DNA from 2 places in the Rhizobium sp. NZLR10 genome. Region 2 is predicted to be linked to the other one. Evidence: predicted binding sites of a transcription regulator. Region 2 holds the regulator's gene; the other holds the start of a gene.
The links. The regulator PhoB, encoded in region 2, activates phosphate uptake and scavenging genes when phosphate is short. The targets are predictions, from matches to a motif close to TGTCATNNANCTGTCAT.
Positions count from the first base shown of each region.

Region 1 (7,622 bases), on a different contig from region 2:
GTCAGCGAGGAAACGCTGTCGAATGGTTGGACAAAGCTGAGCAGTTATCTGCTCGATTATATCGACCGCAAAGGCGCGACCCAGCGCTTGAAGCGGGAGGTTTATCACCGCACGCCCGCCGCCTGCATCCTGCTTTATGATCCGAAGCGGGATCTCGTCGTTCTCGTCCGCCAGTTCCGGCTTGCCGTGCATCTGAACGGCGATCCGGCCTGGATGATCGAGGTGCCGGCCGGCCTTCTCGATGACGACCATCCCGAACAGGCGATCCGCCGCGAGGCGATGGAAGAAACCGGTTACCACCTGCGCGATGCGCGTTTCCTCTTCAAATGCTACCCGTCGCCGGGCGCGGTCACCGAAGTCGTCCACTTCTTCGTCTCCCTGATCGACATCGCCGACCGGGTCGCGGAAGGCGGCGGCCTGGACGAGGAGCACGAGGATATCGAGGTTCTCGAAGTCCCGCTCGACGAAGCCGCCGGAATGATCGAAGACGGCGAGATCTTCGACGCCAAGACGATCATGCTGCTGCAATGGGCCATGTTGAACAGGAATGATCTTCGATAGCGGATGCGGCGATCGAGGCCTCGTTCGCCAAATTGCCTGCGGGGCGATCCCATTACCCGCGATCGTCTTAGTTTTCGCCGCGAACTCGCATCATCTGCCGAAAGGCACGTCGCTTTAATACAGGTGTTGCGTTGATGATGCGCATGACGCCGCGCATGGCAGCGAGCTGGACTGTGCCGACAATCGGCCGATGAGCCGGATCGCTGGCATCCATATGCCTTTTCGATTCGAGTACTGCTTCGGTACTGTAGCGAAGCATTTCGGCTTCATAGGCGCGTATGGCTTCGACGAGCGGCTTTTGACCTCGGTCCGCCTCGACCAGCATATGCCCAAGCAGAGCGGCATCGCGAAGCGCCGTATTGGCGCCGGCGCCGCGTCCAGGTGTCATCGTATGGACGGCGTCACCGAGCAGTGTGACGTTCGAACTCGTCCAAGGTTTCAGCGGCACGGAAGTCCTGACCTTGACATCGTGGATGGTCGCGGGCTCCGTCATACGGATGAGCGCGCGCAAGTGCGGATGCCAGTCCCGAGCAAGCTCCAGGCCCAATTCTCTCAATTGCTCTCCGCTCAGGCCGGCCGTATCCCGCGGGCAATTCTGCCGAGCGCCCCAGATGCCCCAGCCGATACTGTCCTCGTCGAGCGCTTCGACGAAATCCGGCCAGCGAGCGGCAAAATCAGGGTTGCTGCGGCTGTCGGCGAACTCGAGCGAGTGAATAATCGCGCCGAACCCCATCGGCGCCATAATCATCGACATGCCTTTCAGCATCTTGTCCGACAGCAGAGCTTTCGCCTCGACCGTCATAGGAATTTTGCCCCCGAGCGACACGATCCCCGTGTCTTCCAGACGCGCTTCCGGCAAGTATTGCCTGCGCACAGCAGAGTTCGTGCCGTCAGCGCCGACCAAAACATCTCCCGTCGCCAGACTTCCATCCTGAAAGCAAGCGGTGACGGACCCGTCGGCGTTACGTCCGTACCCCTGAAGCGCTTTGCCGAAGGAGACGTTGTCTTCAAGCCCCCTGAGCAGAACCCGCCTCAGCGTCTTTCGAACGACGTTCTTTTCACCGTCAAGAGTATTCGCAGCCGCATCACCGATGTCGAAGCTCAGCACCTCACCAAGCTGTTCCGTCAACATGTTGAAATAGCATGGCGACCTGGCGCATGTGGTAAGATAGAGGTCGTAGAGTTCGTTGGGTATACAGGCCTTTAGCGCTCGGCTCCCAGCCGGGCTGATACCGACGCGATAGCCGCCGGTGTCGGCGTTCGGTGCGATGTCGCGCTCATACACCGCAATGCAAACGCCAGCCTGTTTAAGCAGATGAGCGAGTGCCAAACCGCCAGTCCCGGCGCCGATAATCAAAACCTTCATGGTGCTAGTCCTTGTCGAGCTTGGAGTGGGTGGAGAACTCGACGGCAATCTGCCTGAGCCACTCGTCTGTCCAGGTGATGCGCCCGGCGCGCAGGTCCCCGATGACGCCATTGACCCAAGACAACTCGGTCGCGTGAAGCGCTCGGAGATATTCCATCTCAAGTAGGAAGAGCCTTGGTACGGCCTGCGCCTCCCGCAGGAGCCCGTCGATCCGCCGAAGTTCCGACTCGATGGCTTTTGCCCGGTGCTCAAGCAGACCCAACACATCGTTCGGCGTCAGCAGAGCAAGAAATGATACGGCTGCGGGGAATTCCGGATATTCCCGCGTCAAGGTCGACAACATCTCGCGGATCCATGCCAGCGCAACGTCGCGGCCCTTTTCGGTGATCTCGTATACGGTCCGCTCGGGACGCTTGTCATCCCGGACTGTTTTCTGCTGGGCAATCAATGCCTCGCGCTCGAGCCGATGGATGGTTTGATAAAGGCTCGCCCTCTGCGTGACGTTGATCACTTCATCCTTGCCGCGCTCCTTGATGAGCCGCTGCATTCGGTAAGGATGCAGCGGCTCTTCCATGAGCATTGCAAGGACAGCGAGCGCGACTGGTGAGCGTTTGATTAAGGTCATAGTCATAGTATTACTAGTTAAGTTATAACTAGTCAACTGGCTGTTGGACAGGGTACTCGGTTGGATCGGTGACCGTGAATTCGTGGAGCGGCGCATCGGACCATTTCCAAAGCGCAAGTTTCCGCTTTAAGGTGAGTGTGCTCGAAATTTCATACGACTGTCACGAAGCGGTTCTATCCGCTGCGGTCTGTCAATCATCCGATGCGGTCAGGAGAAAGCCCATGTGGCTCAGCAATTTCACCCTCGTTCTCCCAAACGAGGTGGTGAGTGAAGGTTCCGTGCGTGTTGAGGACGGCGTCATTGCCGAGATCAGGCCGGAGCCGGTTGCCGGGGCGGCGATCGACGGCGGCGGCCGGCTGCTGATGCCGGGCTTCGTCGATCTGCACGGCGACATGATCGAGCGCGAGATCGCGCCGCGCCCGAACGCGACGATGCCGATCGATTTCGGCATTCATGAACTCGACAAGAAGCTTGCCGCCGCCGGTGTCACCACGGCCTTTGCCGCCGTCTCCTTCGCCACCGAAAGCGTCTATGGTCACGTCCGCTCGTTGGAGACGACCTCGGCGGTCATCGAAGGCATCAACCGCTTGCGCGACAATCTGCTGATCGATCACCGCGTTCACGCCCGCTACGAAATCACCAATGTCGGCGCCGCTCCGGCGCTCGAACGCCTGCTGAATGCCGACCAGATCGACATGGTTTCGCTGACCGACCACACGCCGGGCCAGGGCCAGTACAACAACCTGCAAAGCTACATCCTCAGCATTTCCGAGCGCCGCGCCGTCTCCGAGGAAATGGCAGCCGAGATCGTCGCCAAGCGCATCGCCATGCGCAACAATCCTGACATCGAGGCCAAGCTGAAGGAGATCGTCGCGCTGTCGCTGAAGCACAAGCTGTCGCTGGCCTCGCATGATGATGACAGCGTCGAAAAAGTCGCCGAGATGCACGACCTCGGCGTCACCATCAGCGAGTTTCCGGTGACGGCGCCCGCCGCAGAGGAGGCGCGCCGGCGCGGCCTCTGGACGCTGATGGGAGCGCCGAACGCGCTGCGCGGCCAGTCGATGTCGGGCAATCTCAGCGCCCTCGATGCCGCAAGGGCCGGTCTCCTCAGCGTCATCGCCGCCGACTATCACCCGGCCGCCTTCGTGCCGGGCATCTTCAAGCTCGCCGACATGGTGGAGGGTGGACTGCCGGCCGCCGTCGCCATGGCCACCGGCAATGCCGCCCGCTCCGCCGGCCTCCTGGATCGCGGCGAAATCGCCATCGGCCAGCGCGCCGATCTGGTCGTGGTTGAGCCAGGCGAGGTCCATCGCATCCGTGCGACGTTCCGCGCCGGCCGCTTCGTCTACAGCGACGGCACGCTGCATCCTATACATGCGCTGGCGGCATAGCTCAACTCCCTGCTGAGGTGCCTGGAACGTCTGCGAAGTCACGGTGCATCACTCGTCCAGTGAGCGCATAAATTTCACTTGCAATTGAAAATTCAATTTGTAATCTACGCTCGTCGACAACGGTTACCGCAATTGCAACTTCAGGGCGCTGGATTCCGTCCGGCGGGCCACTGGGCTGGGGAAATATGAATAGCTTTGGGACCGGCAAACGTTGAGTCCGAATGCCTCGATCGAGAGAGTCGACGCCGTCGACGATTCTGACTTGTCACACGGCATCACTATCCCAGCGCCAGCTGATGGGGATCTCGATATGATGAGCCAAGGTTTGGGTGAGCCATTGCCAAGTCCCGGTCGGACTGCACGATGGTGGCTCAGCGTACCATACGGTTTGGTGATGCGAGTCTCGCTAGCAAGGCTCGCAAATTGAAGAACTACTTTTTCTTTCTGGATGAACTTCGGGGGGTAGCTGCGCTATCCGTGGTTCTCTTGCATGCCAGCCAGGCTTTCGGATTCGGCCTTAATTCCCACGCCTCTCTGGCCGTGGATTTCTTTTTTTGCCTTAGCGGCTTCGTTCTCGCTCATAGGTACGATCAAAAATTAAAGTCGGGCGTTCTGCGGAGCAGTGCATTCTTCCTGAAGCGTCTATTGCGCCTTTACCCCTTGATCGTGGCTGGTGTCGGCTTGGGCGTTGTCGCGTCGCTATTTACTTCAACACCGAGTATCCCACTCGCCGACGTCCCGATTCTGGCTCTAGGTGCACTACTCCTATTGCCGTTAGGGCTTCTGGCGGGGCAAGAGGCGTTCGCGATCAACAACCCACTTTGGTCGCTCTGTTTTGAGATGTTCGCCAGCGGGGTGTACGGATCAGCCGCTCGCCGGAGAATTCGTTTCCAGCATGAGGCAGCGGCGCTCATATTATTGGCAGCAGCGCTTTTCCTGGTCGTCACCATCGAAGGTTCTATTGGTCCGGTCGGCTTTGCCAGCTGGCAAGCGTTCCTTGAAGGGTTTGTCAGGGTCGGCTTTTCGTTCCTTGGTGGTGTTCTGATTTTTCGCTGGAAAATCAGTCGTCTTGTCGGAACGGTTCCACCTCAGATCCCGCTTTTCATCCTGATAGGGGTTTTATTTTTCCCCTTTGCTGTCTCCAAAAACATGTACGATTTCTTCTGTATCGCTATCATAATTCCGATCGTGGTCGTGCTAGCGGTTGCAGTTCCGCTGAACAAGGAGCGGCCGTTAGCGGCATATCTGGGACGGTTGTCCTATCCGCTCTATATTGTTCATCAGCCCATCATTCGACTCGGCGCTGAGTTCCAAAACCTTGGCGACGGAAGTGTGCCATTGCCGATTGCGGTAAGCGGCACCCTCTTAGCTGCCGTTGGGGCGGCACATTTTCTATCCACCCGTTTCGATGAACCGATTCGCGCCTACATCGGTCGGAAATTTTCGACAGAGATATAAGTGACGCCTTTGAATAGGAAGTTGACGGCGGTCGCCCTCAGCATCGTCGTCCTGCTTGGCAGTGTAGCGGCAGGTCTCGCCGCCGCGACACATCCTTCGGCGCCGTCATTGCCTCTGGAACGGTCGTTGTTGCCCTAAGCGCGGTCGCCGATCAGCGAAATCAGTTGGGCCTGGGGCGCAGCGGCCGAAGCTTCGGCGCCGACGGCCTTGCCGCCTTCCATCGTCACGCGGCCTTCGGCAAAGAGCCGCAGCCCTTGCGGATAGATCTGGTGTTCGATGGTGAGCACGCGCGCGGCAAGGCTTTCGGCCGTGTCGCCTGTGAGAATCGGGACGGCGGCCTGGCCGATCACCGGCCCTTCGTCCATGCCTTCGGTGACGAAATGCACCGTGCAGCCGGCGATCCGCATGCCGGCGTCGATCGCCCGCTGATGTGTATGCAGGCCCGGAAACAGCGGCAGCAGGGAAGGGTGGATGTTGAGCATCCGGCCTTCATAACGCTGGATGAAGGTAGGCGTCAGCAGCCGCATGTAGCCTGCCAAGCAGAGAATGTCGGGGGACAGCGTGTCGAGCGCGGCAAAGATCGCCGCCTCGTGCGCTTCCTTGCTGGCATAATCCTTGCGGGGAAAGGCGAAGGTGGCGATACCCTCGGCTGCCGCCTTGGCGAGCCCGCCGGCATCGGCCTTGTCGGAGATCACGCCGACGATTTCTGCGGGGTAGTCGGCGGCCTTCGCCGCCGCAATCAGCGCCATCATGTTCGAGCCGCCGCCGGATATGAAGACGACGGCGCGTTTGCGCGGCGAACTCATATGGCAAGCGTGCCCTTATAGACCGTGCCGGCAGAACCCTCATCGCGGGCGATCATGCGCCCAAGCGTGACGACGGTCTCGCCCTCGGCTTCGAGTGCGGCGGAAACGGCCGCGACATTCTCGGCGGCGACGACGGCGATCATGCCGACGCCGCAGTTGAAGGTGCGCAGCATTTCATTCGCTTCGACGCCGCCGGTCTTGGCGAGCCACGAAAACACCTTGGGAACCCTGACGGCGGCAAGATCGATCTCGGCCGCCAAATGCTTCGGCAGCACGCGCGGAATATTTTCCGGGAAGCCGCCGCCGGTGATGTGCGCCAGCGCTTTGATGGCGTCGGTCTCGCGGATCACCTTCAGAAGCGGCTTCACATAGATGCGGGTCGGCTCAAGCAGGGCCTCGCCGAGCTTCTTGCCGTCGGCGAACGGCGCCGGCGCATCCCAGTCGAGACCGGACAGTTCGACGATCTTTCGCACCAGCGAGAAGCCATTCGAATGGACGCCGGAGGAGGCAAGCCCGAGGATCACGTCGCCCTCGGCGATATCGCCGGAGGGGAGCAGCTTGCCGCGTTCGGCAGCACCGACGGCGAAACCGGCGAGATCGTAGTCGCCGGAGGAATACATGCCGGGCATTTCGGCGGTCTCGCCGCCGATCAGCGCGCAGCCGGCCTGCCGGCAGCCGGCGGCAATGCCGCCGACGATGGCCGCGCCCTGGTCGGGGTCGAGCTTGCCGGTGGCGAAATAATCGAGGAAGAATAGCGGCTCGGCGCCCTGCACGACGAGATCGTTGACGCACATGGCGACGAGGTCGATGCCGACGGTGTCGTGGTAATCGGCATCGATGGCGATCTTCAGCTTTGTGCCGACGCCGTCATTGGCGGCGACCAGAACCGGGTCGGTAAAGCCGGCGGCCTTGAGGTCGAACAGCCCGCCGAAGCCGCCGATCTCGCCGTCGGCGCCGGGGCGGCGCGTCGAGCGCACCGCCGGCTTGATCTTCTCGACGAGGAGGTTGCCGGCATCGATGTCGACGCCCGCATCGCTGTATGTCAGGCCGTTTTTCCCAGACTGGCTCATGCTGGTCTCCGATGGCTATTTCTGGCGGCAGACGCGCCGCGTCATCTGCCGGTCGCAATTGCATGACAGGGGCCTTTATGCAAGCGCCGCATGGCAAAAGCCCCCAATTTCCCGCGTCTTCCCCGAGCCTTTTCGGGATTTGGCGCGGCAGGGTTGACCATCTTTGCGCCTGCATCCTATGTGCTGAATGGCCGCTTCGGTTCGGATGCGGCTTTTGGTCGGCGGCGAGCGAACAGCGGGGAAGCGATGCCACAGCAAGTCAGCGGCAACAGTCTCAAGCGTCAGATATTCTTCTGGCTGGCAGTGCTCGTCTTCTTCATCGTCTTTCTCTATGTCTTCAGCTCG
Region 1 covers NZ_JABDWE010000005.1:9,596-17,217, forward strand. Annotated here, with positions in the region: gene HJB82_RS09355 (NUDIX domain-containing protein) at 1-561, shown strand, start outside; gene HJB82_RS09360 (NAD(P)/FAD-dependent oxidoreductase) at 629-1,927, opposite strand; gene HJB82_RS09365 (PadR family transcriptional regulator) at 1,932-2,552, opposite strand; gene HJB82_RS09370 (alpha-D-ribose 1-methylphosphonate 5-triphosphate diphosphatase) at 2,774-3,943, shown strand; gene HJB82_RS09375 (acyltransferase) at 4,307-5,401, shown strand; gene purN (phosphoribosylglycinamide formyltransferase) at 5,536-6,207, opposite strand; gene purM (phosphoribosylformylglycinamidine cyclo-ligase) at 6,204-7,277, opposite strand; gene HJB82_RS09390 (AI-2E family transporter) at 7,524-7,622, shown strand, end outside.
Region 1: the regulator PhoB is predicted to act here: its motif matches at 2,700-2,716, upstream of HJB82_RS09370 (alpha-D-ribose 1-methylphosphonate 5-triphosphate diphosphatase).

Region 2 (7,622 bases):
TCGGCAAGGATGTCTCGGTTTACTATGGCGAGAAGCGCGCGCTTTTCGATGTGAACCTGAACATCCGCGAAAACACCGTAACCGCGCTGATCGGCCCGTCCGGCTGCGGCAAGTCGACCTTCCTGCGGAGCCTAAACCGCATGAACGACACGATCGACGGCTGCCGGGTCACCGGCAAGATCACGCTTGATACCGACGATATCTATGATCCCGATATCGACGTCGTCGAACTTCGCGCCCGCGTCGGCATGGTCTTCCAGAAGCCGAACCCGTTCCCGAAGACGATCTATGAAAACGTCTCCTACGGCCCGCGCATCCATGGCCTTGCCAAGTCGAAGGCCGATCTCGACCAGATCGTCGAGACCAGCCTGCAGCGTGCCGGCCTCTGGAACGAGGTCAAGGACCGCGTGCATGAATCCGGCACCGGCCTGTCCGGCGGTCAGCAGCAGCGCCTCTGCATTGCCCGCGCCGTCGCCGTCAGCCCTGAAGTCATCCTGATGGACGAGCCCTGCTCGGCGCTCGACCCGATCGCCACCGCCAAGGTCGAGGAACTGATCCACGAACTGCGCGAGAACTACACGATCGTCATCGTCACCCACTCCATGCAGCAGGCCGCGCGCGTCTCGCAGCGCACCGCCATGTTCCACCTCGGCAATCTCGTCGAGGAGAACGACACCGACAAGATGTTCACCAATCCCGACGATCCGCGCACCCAGGACTACATCATGGGTCGCTTCGGTTGATTTTGGCGACACCAAGCCTTCCCGTTATTCGAGGATAAAGCCCCATGGCATCGACACATATTTTTTCTGCCTATGATGATGATCTGAAGTTCCTGTCCAGGCGGATTTCCGAAATGGGCGGCCTGGCCGAGCAGATGGTCAGCGAGGCCGTCCGGGCGCTCGTCAACGGCGATACCGCGCTGGCGCAGAAGGTCATCTCCGACGATGTGATCCTCGATCACGCCGAGCGAGAAATCGGCGACAAGGCGATCGTTACCATCGCCCGCCGTCAACCGATGGCCTCGGACCTGCGCGAAATCATGGGTTCGATCCGCATCGCCGCCGATCTCGAACGCGTCGGCGACCTCGGCAAGAACACCGCCAAGCGCGTCATCGCCGTGCAGAGCACCGGCGTTCCGCGCAAGCTCGCCCGCGGTCTCGAGCATCTGTCCGAGCTGGCGCTCGTCCAGCTCAAGGAAGTGCTCGACGTCTACACGACGCGCTCCGCCGACAAGGCCAATGCGATCCGTGAACGCGACAACGAGATCGACGCGATGTACACCTCGCTGTTCCGCGAGCTGCTGACCTACATGATGGAAGATCCGCGCAACATCACCAGCTGCACGCATCTGCTCTTCTGCGCCAAGAACATCGAGCGCATCGGCGACCACGCCACCAACATCGCCGAGACGATCTACTACATGGCGACCGGCGCACAGCCGGAAGGTGACCGTCCGAAAGACGACAGCGCCAACACCGTCGGCGCGGTCACGGAATAAAGCCCATACTAGCCGTTGCGTGCGCGCCCATCCGGGCGCGCAAAGAGGTCGCAGCCACCTTTCTGAATTTGCGCAGGATGCATTGCTTAAATCACCCCGGTTTAAGGAACATGCGCGAGGAGACCGACAGGCATGATCCCGAGAGTTGCAGTTGTTGAAGACGAGGAAGCCTTGAGCGTGCTTCTTCGCTACAATCTCGAAGCGGAAGGCTTCGAGGTCGATACTATCCTTCGTGGCGACGAAGCCGAAATCAGGCTTCAGGAGCGCACGCCCGACCTGCTCATCCTCGATTGGATGCTGCCCGGCGTCTCCGGCATCGAACTCTGCCGGCGCCTGCGCATGCGGCCGGAAACCGAACGTCTGCCGATCATCATGCTGACGGCGCGCGGCGAAGAGAGCGAGCGCGTCCGCGGACTGTCGACCGGGGCCGACGATTACGTCGTCAAGCCGTTCTCGACCCCGGAGCTCGTTGCCCGCGTCAAGGCGATGCTACGCCGCGCCCGTCCCGAGGTGCTGTCGACGGTGCTGAAATGCGGCGATATCGAACTCGACCGCGAAACCCATCGCGTCCATCGCAAAAGCCGCGAAGTCCGCCTCGGCCCCACCGAATTCCGCCTGCTGGAATTCCTGATGTCGTCGCCGAGCCGGGTCTTCTCCCGCTCGCAGCTTCTCGACGGCGTCTGGGGCCACGATATCTATGTCGACGAACGCACCGTCGACGTCCATGTCGGCCGCCTGCGCAAGGCGCTGAACTTCTCCAACATGCAAGACGTCATCCGCACCGTCCGCGGCGCCGGCTATTCGATGGAAGCCTGAGGGGTTTCCGATAAAGTCGAGCAAGCTCTGCCCCTCACCCTAACCCGACCGGGGTCGAGCCACTCGTCTCGACCCCGGTCGGTGCCGGCAGGCGGATGAGGGGCAGCCACACCCAACGTACTCACATAAAAAAACGGGCCTTCCAGCCCGTTTTTGCATGTCGACAATGTCACCCGTTCAGCTCGCCCGCGCTGCCGCCCGGCGGCGTTCGTTGACGGGCTGGTAGGCGAGTTTCTGGTGATAGCCGCAATAGGGTGAATTGTCGGGGGACTCGCAGCCGCAGAAGTGGAAGTCATCCTTCAGCGGATCGCCGACCGGCCACTTGCAAGTGCGTTCGGTCAGTTCCGTCAGGCCGAGGCGGCGGGAGATCGGCACGACCACGTTGCCTTTCGGCACGTATTCCATTTCCTCGACCGTTTCGATCTCGATCTCTTCCTTCAGCATCGTTGCGCCCTGCTGGCGGGTAACGGTGCGGGTGGTGATCCGAGAGGCGAAGTTCGGCGCGCGCGGCGCCGATGTATTGCGTTTCGGCGTTCGGGCCGTGGCGGCCGTGCCGCCGGCCTTGGCGCGGCCCGGAAGGCTCAGGCGGTGCACCTTGCCGATTACAGCGTTTCTGCTGACACCGCCAAGTTGCGCCGCGATCTGGCTGGCGCTCAGTCCTTCGGCCCAAAGCTTCTTGAGTTTCTCGACCCGCTCGTCTGTCCAGTTCATGCCCTGTCTCCACCTTCTGCGTTGGTGATGGCAGAATCCCTCACCGTTGCCTCGGAAGCTCCGAAACAAGAAACGCTTGATCAATTTTGGTGACTAGTTCCGCCGCATGCAGTCTAGTAATTGAACTTTAACCTAGTGTGAGCGTGACTCCGTGACAAGAGTCGCATGAATCCGGATGAATCGAATTCGGAGTTTTCCCCAACTTGCTGCCCCAGCGTGTCATTTCTGCAATAAAGCCTGTTGAAGGTCGAAAACACCGCTGTACAACCTTGCTGCATGCGCTAAGGGCGCAGTTTTGTTGACATTGCAGCGCGAAAAGGAAATAGTACCGCTGGCCGCCGCAAGGCGGCATTTTTAATTTTTCGGGCCTGGTTTTCTTAGCCGGAGTCCGTTGCTTGATAACTCTGATCGGGAGACCGCGCCATGGCTGAAGCCGCGCCGCTTTATGACACCTACTCTCGTGCCCCGCTGCGGTTCGAGCGAGGCGAGGGCGTGTGGCTGATCACCGAAAGCGGCGAACGTTATCTCGATTTCGGCGCCGGTGTTGCCGTCACCTCGGTCGGCCACGGCAATCCGCATGTGGTCGGCGCGCTGAAGGAGCAGGCCGACAAGGTCTGGCACCTCTCCAACATCTATGAGATCCCCGGCCAGGAGCGTTTGGCCAAACGGCTGACCGACGCCACCTTCGCCGACAAGGTGTTCTTCACCAATTCGGGTGCTGAAGCGCTCGAATGCGCGATCAAGACGGCGCGCCGTTATCAGTTTTCCAACGGCCATCCCGAGCGCTTCCATATCATCACCTTCGAGGGCGCCTTCCATGGGCGGACGCTCGCGACAATCGCCGCCGGTGGCCAGGAGAAATATCTCGAAGGCTTCGGCCCCAAGGCGCCGGGTTTCGATCAGGTGGCGTTCGGCGACATCGAAGCGGTCCGCGCCGCGATCACCGATGCGACGGCGGCAATCCTCATCGAGCCGGTGCAGGGCGAGGGCGGCGTGCGTCCTGCCACCCCCGAATTCATGAAGGCGCTTCGCCAGATTTGCGACGAAAACGGCCTGCTGTTGATCCTCGACGAGGTCCAGACCGGCGTTGGCCGCACCGGCAGGTTCTTTGCCCATGAATGGTCGGGCGTCACGCCCGACATCATGGCGGTTGCCAAGGGCATCGGCGGTGGTTTCCCGCTCGGCGCCTGCCTTGCTACTTCAGAGGCCGCCTCCGGCATGAAGGCCGGCACGCATGGCTCGACCTATGGCGGCAATCCGCTCGCCATGGCCGTCGGCAGCGCCGTGCTCGACATCATCCTCGCCGATGGCTTCCTCCAGCAGGTGCGCGACGTAGCACTCGTCTTCCGCCAGGGCCTCGCCTCGCTGAAGGATCGCTATCCCGATGTGATCGAGGATATCAGAGGCGAGGGGCTGTTGCTCGGCATCAAGGCTGCTATTCCCTCGGCCGAATTGCTGCAGGCGATCCGCGCCGCCCATCTGCTCGGCATACCCGCCGGCGATAACGTCATCCGCCTTCTTCCGCCCCTCGTCGTCACCGCCGAGGAAGCCCGAGAGGGCCTTGACCGCATCGAGCGCGCCGCCGAGAGCATTCGCGCCGCGAAGGTCAAGAAAACGGCTTGAAGAGATTGCCGCCTTCGGGCGCAGCACAGGTAAGAACATGGCTCCCAAACATTTCCTCGATCTTTCCGCGGTCACCTCAGCCGATCTCAGAACCATCATGAACGATGCGCTCGCCCGCAAGCAGGCCTTCAAGGCCGGCACGGGCGACAAGCCGCTCGCCGGCAAGATGCTGGCGATGATCTTCGAGAAGCCGTCGACGCGCACCCGCGTCTCCTTCGATGTCGGCATGCGCCAGCTCGGCGGCGAAACGCTGTTCCTGTCCGGCACCGAGATGCAGCTCGGCCGCGCCGAGACGATCGGCGACACCGCCAAGGTTCTGTCGCGTTATGTCGATGCGATCATGATCCGCACTACCGAGCATTCGCGCCTGGTGGAGCTTGCCGAACATGCGACCGTGCCTGTGATCAACGCGCTGACGGATGACACCCATCCCTGCCAGATCATGGCCGATATCATGACCTTCGAAGAGCATCGCGGCCCGATCAAGGGAAAGACCATCGCCTGGACCGGCGACGGCAACAATGTGCTGCATTCGCTGGTCGAAGGCGCCGCCCGCTTCGGCTATCGCATGAACATGGCGGTGCCCCTTGGCTCGGAGCCTAAGGATCACTATCTGAACTGGGCCCGCAATGAGGGCGCCGAAATCATGCTCTGCCATGATGCCGACCGTGCGGTCGAAGGCGTCGATTGCGTGGTGACCGATACCTGGGTCTCCATGAATCAGGAACATCGGGCCCGGGGTCACAATGTCTTTCAGCCTTACCAGGTCAACGCGGCCTTGATGGCGAAGGCCGGCAATGATGCATTGTTCATGCATTGCCTGCCCGCTCATCGCGGTGAGGAAGTGACGGACGACGTGATCGATGGTCCGCAATCCGTGGTCTTCGATGAAGCGGAAAACCGTCTTCATGCGCAGAAGTCGATTCTTGCTTGGTGCCTGGGCGCGATCTGAACCATAATCGGACGCCGCGTGCGAAAAACGCGTGGCCGCGCGAGCGAAGAGCACCCTGTCCTTTCGCTTGAAAACTAGGAGTGAATCCATGGCAGAAGCTGCAGCCGCCCTCGGCCAGTTCGATTTCGCCGGCGATGACCATGTCGTCCCCTTTCAGGTGGACGGGCTGGATGTGCGCGGCCGCGCCGTCCAGCTCGGCCCGATGCTCGACGCGATCCTCGAGCGCCATCATTATCCGGCCCCTGTCGCCCGGCTGCTCGCCGAAGTCGTCGTGCTGACGGTGCTGCTCGGCACCTCGCTGAAGTTTGACGGCAAGTTCACCGTGCAGACCAAGGGCGACGGCCCGGTCGATCTTCTCGTTGCCGATTTTTCGACGCCGGAAAATGTCCGTGCCTATGCCCGTTTCGACCAGGCGCTGCTCGACAAGGCCATTGAAGCTGGCGAAACCGAGCCGGAGCAATTGCTCGGCCACGGCGTGCTTGCCTTCACCATCGACCAGGGCAAGTTCGGCCAGCCCTACCAAGGTATTGTCGCGCTCGACGGCACCACGCTCGAGGACATTGCCGGCGTCTACTTCCGCCAGTCGGAGCAGATCCCGACGCGCGTGCGTCTGGCCGCGGCCGAACTCTTCGATCGCGACGATGAAGGCCAGCCACGCCATCGCTGGCGGGCAGGTGGCCTTGTCGCCCAGTTCCTGCCGGAAGCGCCGGAGCGCATGCGTCAACCGGATCTCCACGGCGGCGACGGCGACACCGGCAGCCGCCCGCATAGCGAGGACGATTCCTGGGCCGAAGCGCGTTCGCTGGTCGAGACCATCGATGCGGATGAACTCACCGATCCGCTGGTTGGCACCGAGCGGCTGCTGTTCCGCCTGTTCCACGAGCGCGGCGTGCGCGTCTACGAACCGCGCGCCGTCTTCGATCGCTGCAGCTGTTCGCGTGACAAGATCAAGGGCGTGCTGAAGGGCTTCTCTGCCGAGGAGATCGAGGCCAGCCAGGAAGATGGCGAGATCGCTGTCACCTGCGAATTCTGCTCGACCACCTATCGCTTCGAGCCGGTCGAACTTCAGCCGGCCGAATAGGCTCGGTTGGCCCCTGATATCTGCCCCTCACCCTAACCCTTGCCGGGGTCGAGCCACCGGTCTCGACCCCGGTCGGTGCCGGCAGGCGGATGAGGGGCCGGTGTCGGCAATCTATCAAGCGGGCAAAATGATTTCGGGCCGGCCTGTCAGTTGAGCACGCGCAACAACCCCGGTGAATCCAGCGAGAAGGCGGGAATGTCGACATCGAAGGTGTCGCCTTCGTCCGTTTCCATCTGGTAATGGCCGAACATCAGCCCGGAGGGGGTGTCGAGTGGGCAGCCGGAGGAATATTCGTAGGTGTCGCCGGGGCTGAGCCGCGGCTGTTCGCCGACGACGCCCGGACCGGTGACCTCGTCCACCTGTCCATTCTGGTCGGTGATATTCCAATAGCGATTGACCAGGCGAACGGCGATGCCGGAATTGTTGCTGATGACAATCCGATAGCCCCAGACATAGCGATCGTCGTCCGGATCGGATTGCTCCTCCAGATAGAATGGTTCGACGACGACTTCGATATCTTTTGTGAGGGCGCGATACATGCCTTGCACCTTAGTCAAGATATGTTACCCGTATCTTATAAGAGGCCCTGCCCGTCAAGAAACGGAACGTTGATCGTCACTAAAACGGTCGTGATCGAAGTGTTTCGATCGTTAAGCCTAATTGTCGGTGTCAATTCCACTTCCGAACGCCGGCGCGACCGAGCTTGTTCCCCCGGCCTCAACCTGCTGAGGTCCGGCGAGCCGAACGCCGGTGAGGTCTGGCGAGCCGAACCCCAAGCGAGGTCCGGCCGCCAATATCCCTGGATCAGGCCGAGACCTTGGCAAGCGCCTTGGCGAAATCCTCGATCAGGTCGTCGGTATCCTCGATGCCGGCCGAAAGGCGGACCGTACCCGGGGAAATGCCGAGTTCGGCGCGCGCCTCCTCCGACAGGTTCTTGT
Region 2 covers NZ_JABDWE010000032.1:10,632-18,253, reverse strand. Annotated here, with positions in the region: gene pstB (phosphate ABC transporter ATP-binding protein PstB) at 1-743, shown strand, start outside; gene phoU (phosphate signaling complex protein PhoU) at 788-1,501, shown strand; gene phoB (phosphate regulon transcriptional regulator PhoB) at 1,634-2,317, shown strand; gene HJB82_RS30890 (GcrA family cell cycle regulator) at 2,495-3,028, opposite strand; gene HJB82_RS30885 (aspartate aminotransferase family protein) at 3,452-4,651, shown strand; gene argF (ornithine carbamoyltransferase) at 4,689-5,603, shown strand; gene HJB82_RS30875 (Hsp33 family molecular chaperone) at 5,692-6,684, shown strand; gene apaG (Co2+/Mg2+ efflux protein ApaG) at 6,831-7,223, opposite strand; gene HJB82_RS30865 (O-succinylhomoserine sulfhydrylase) at 7,489-7,622, opposite strand, start outside.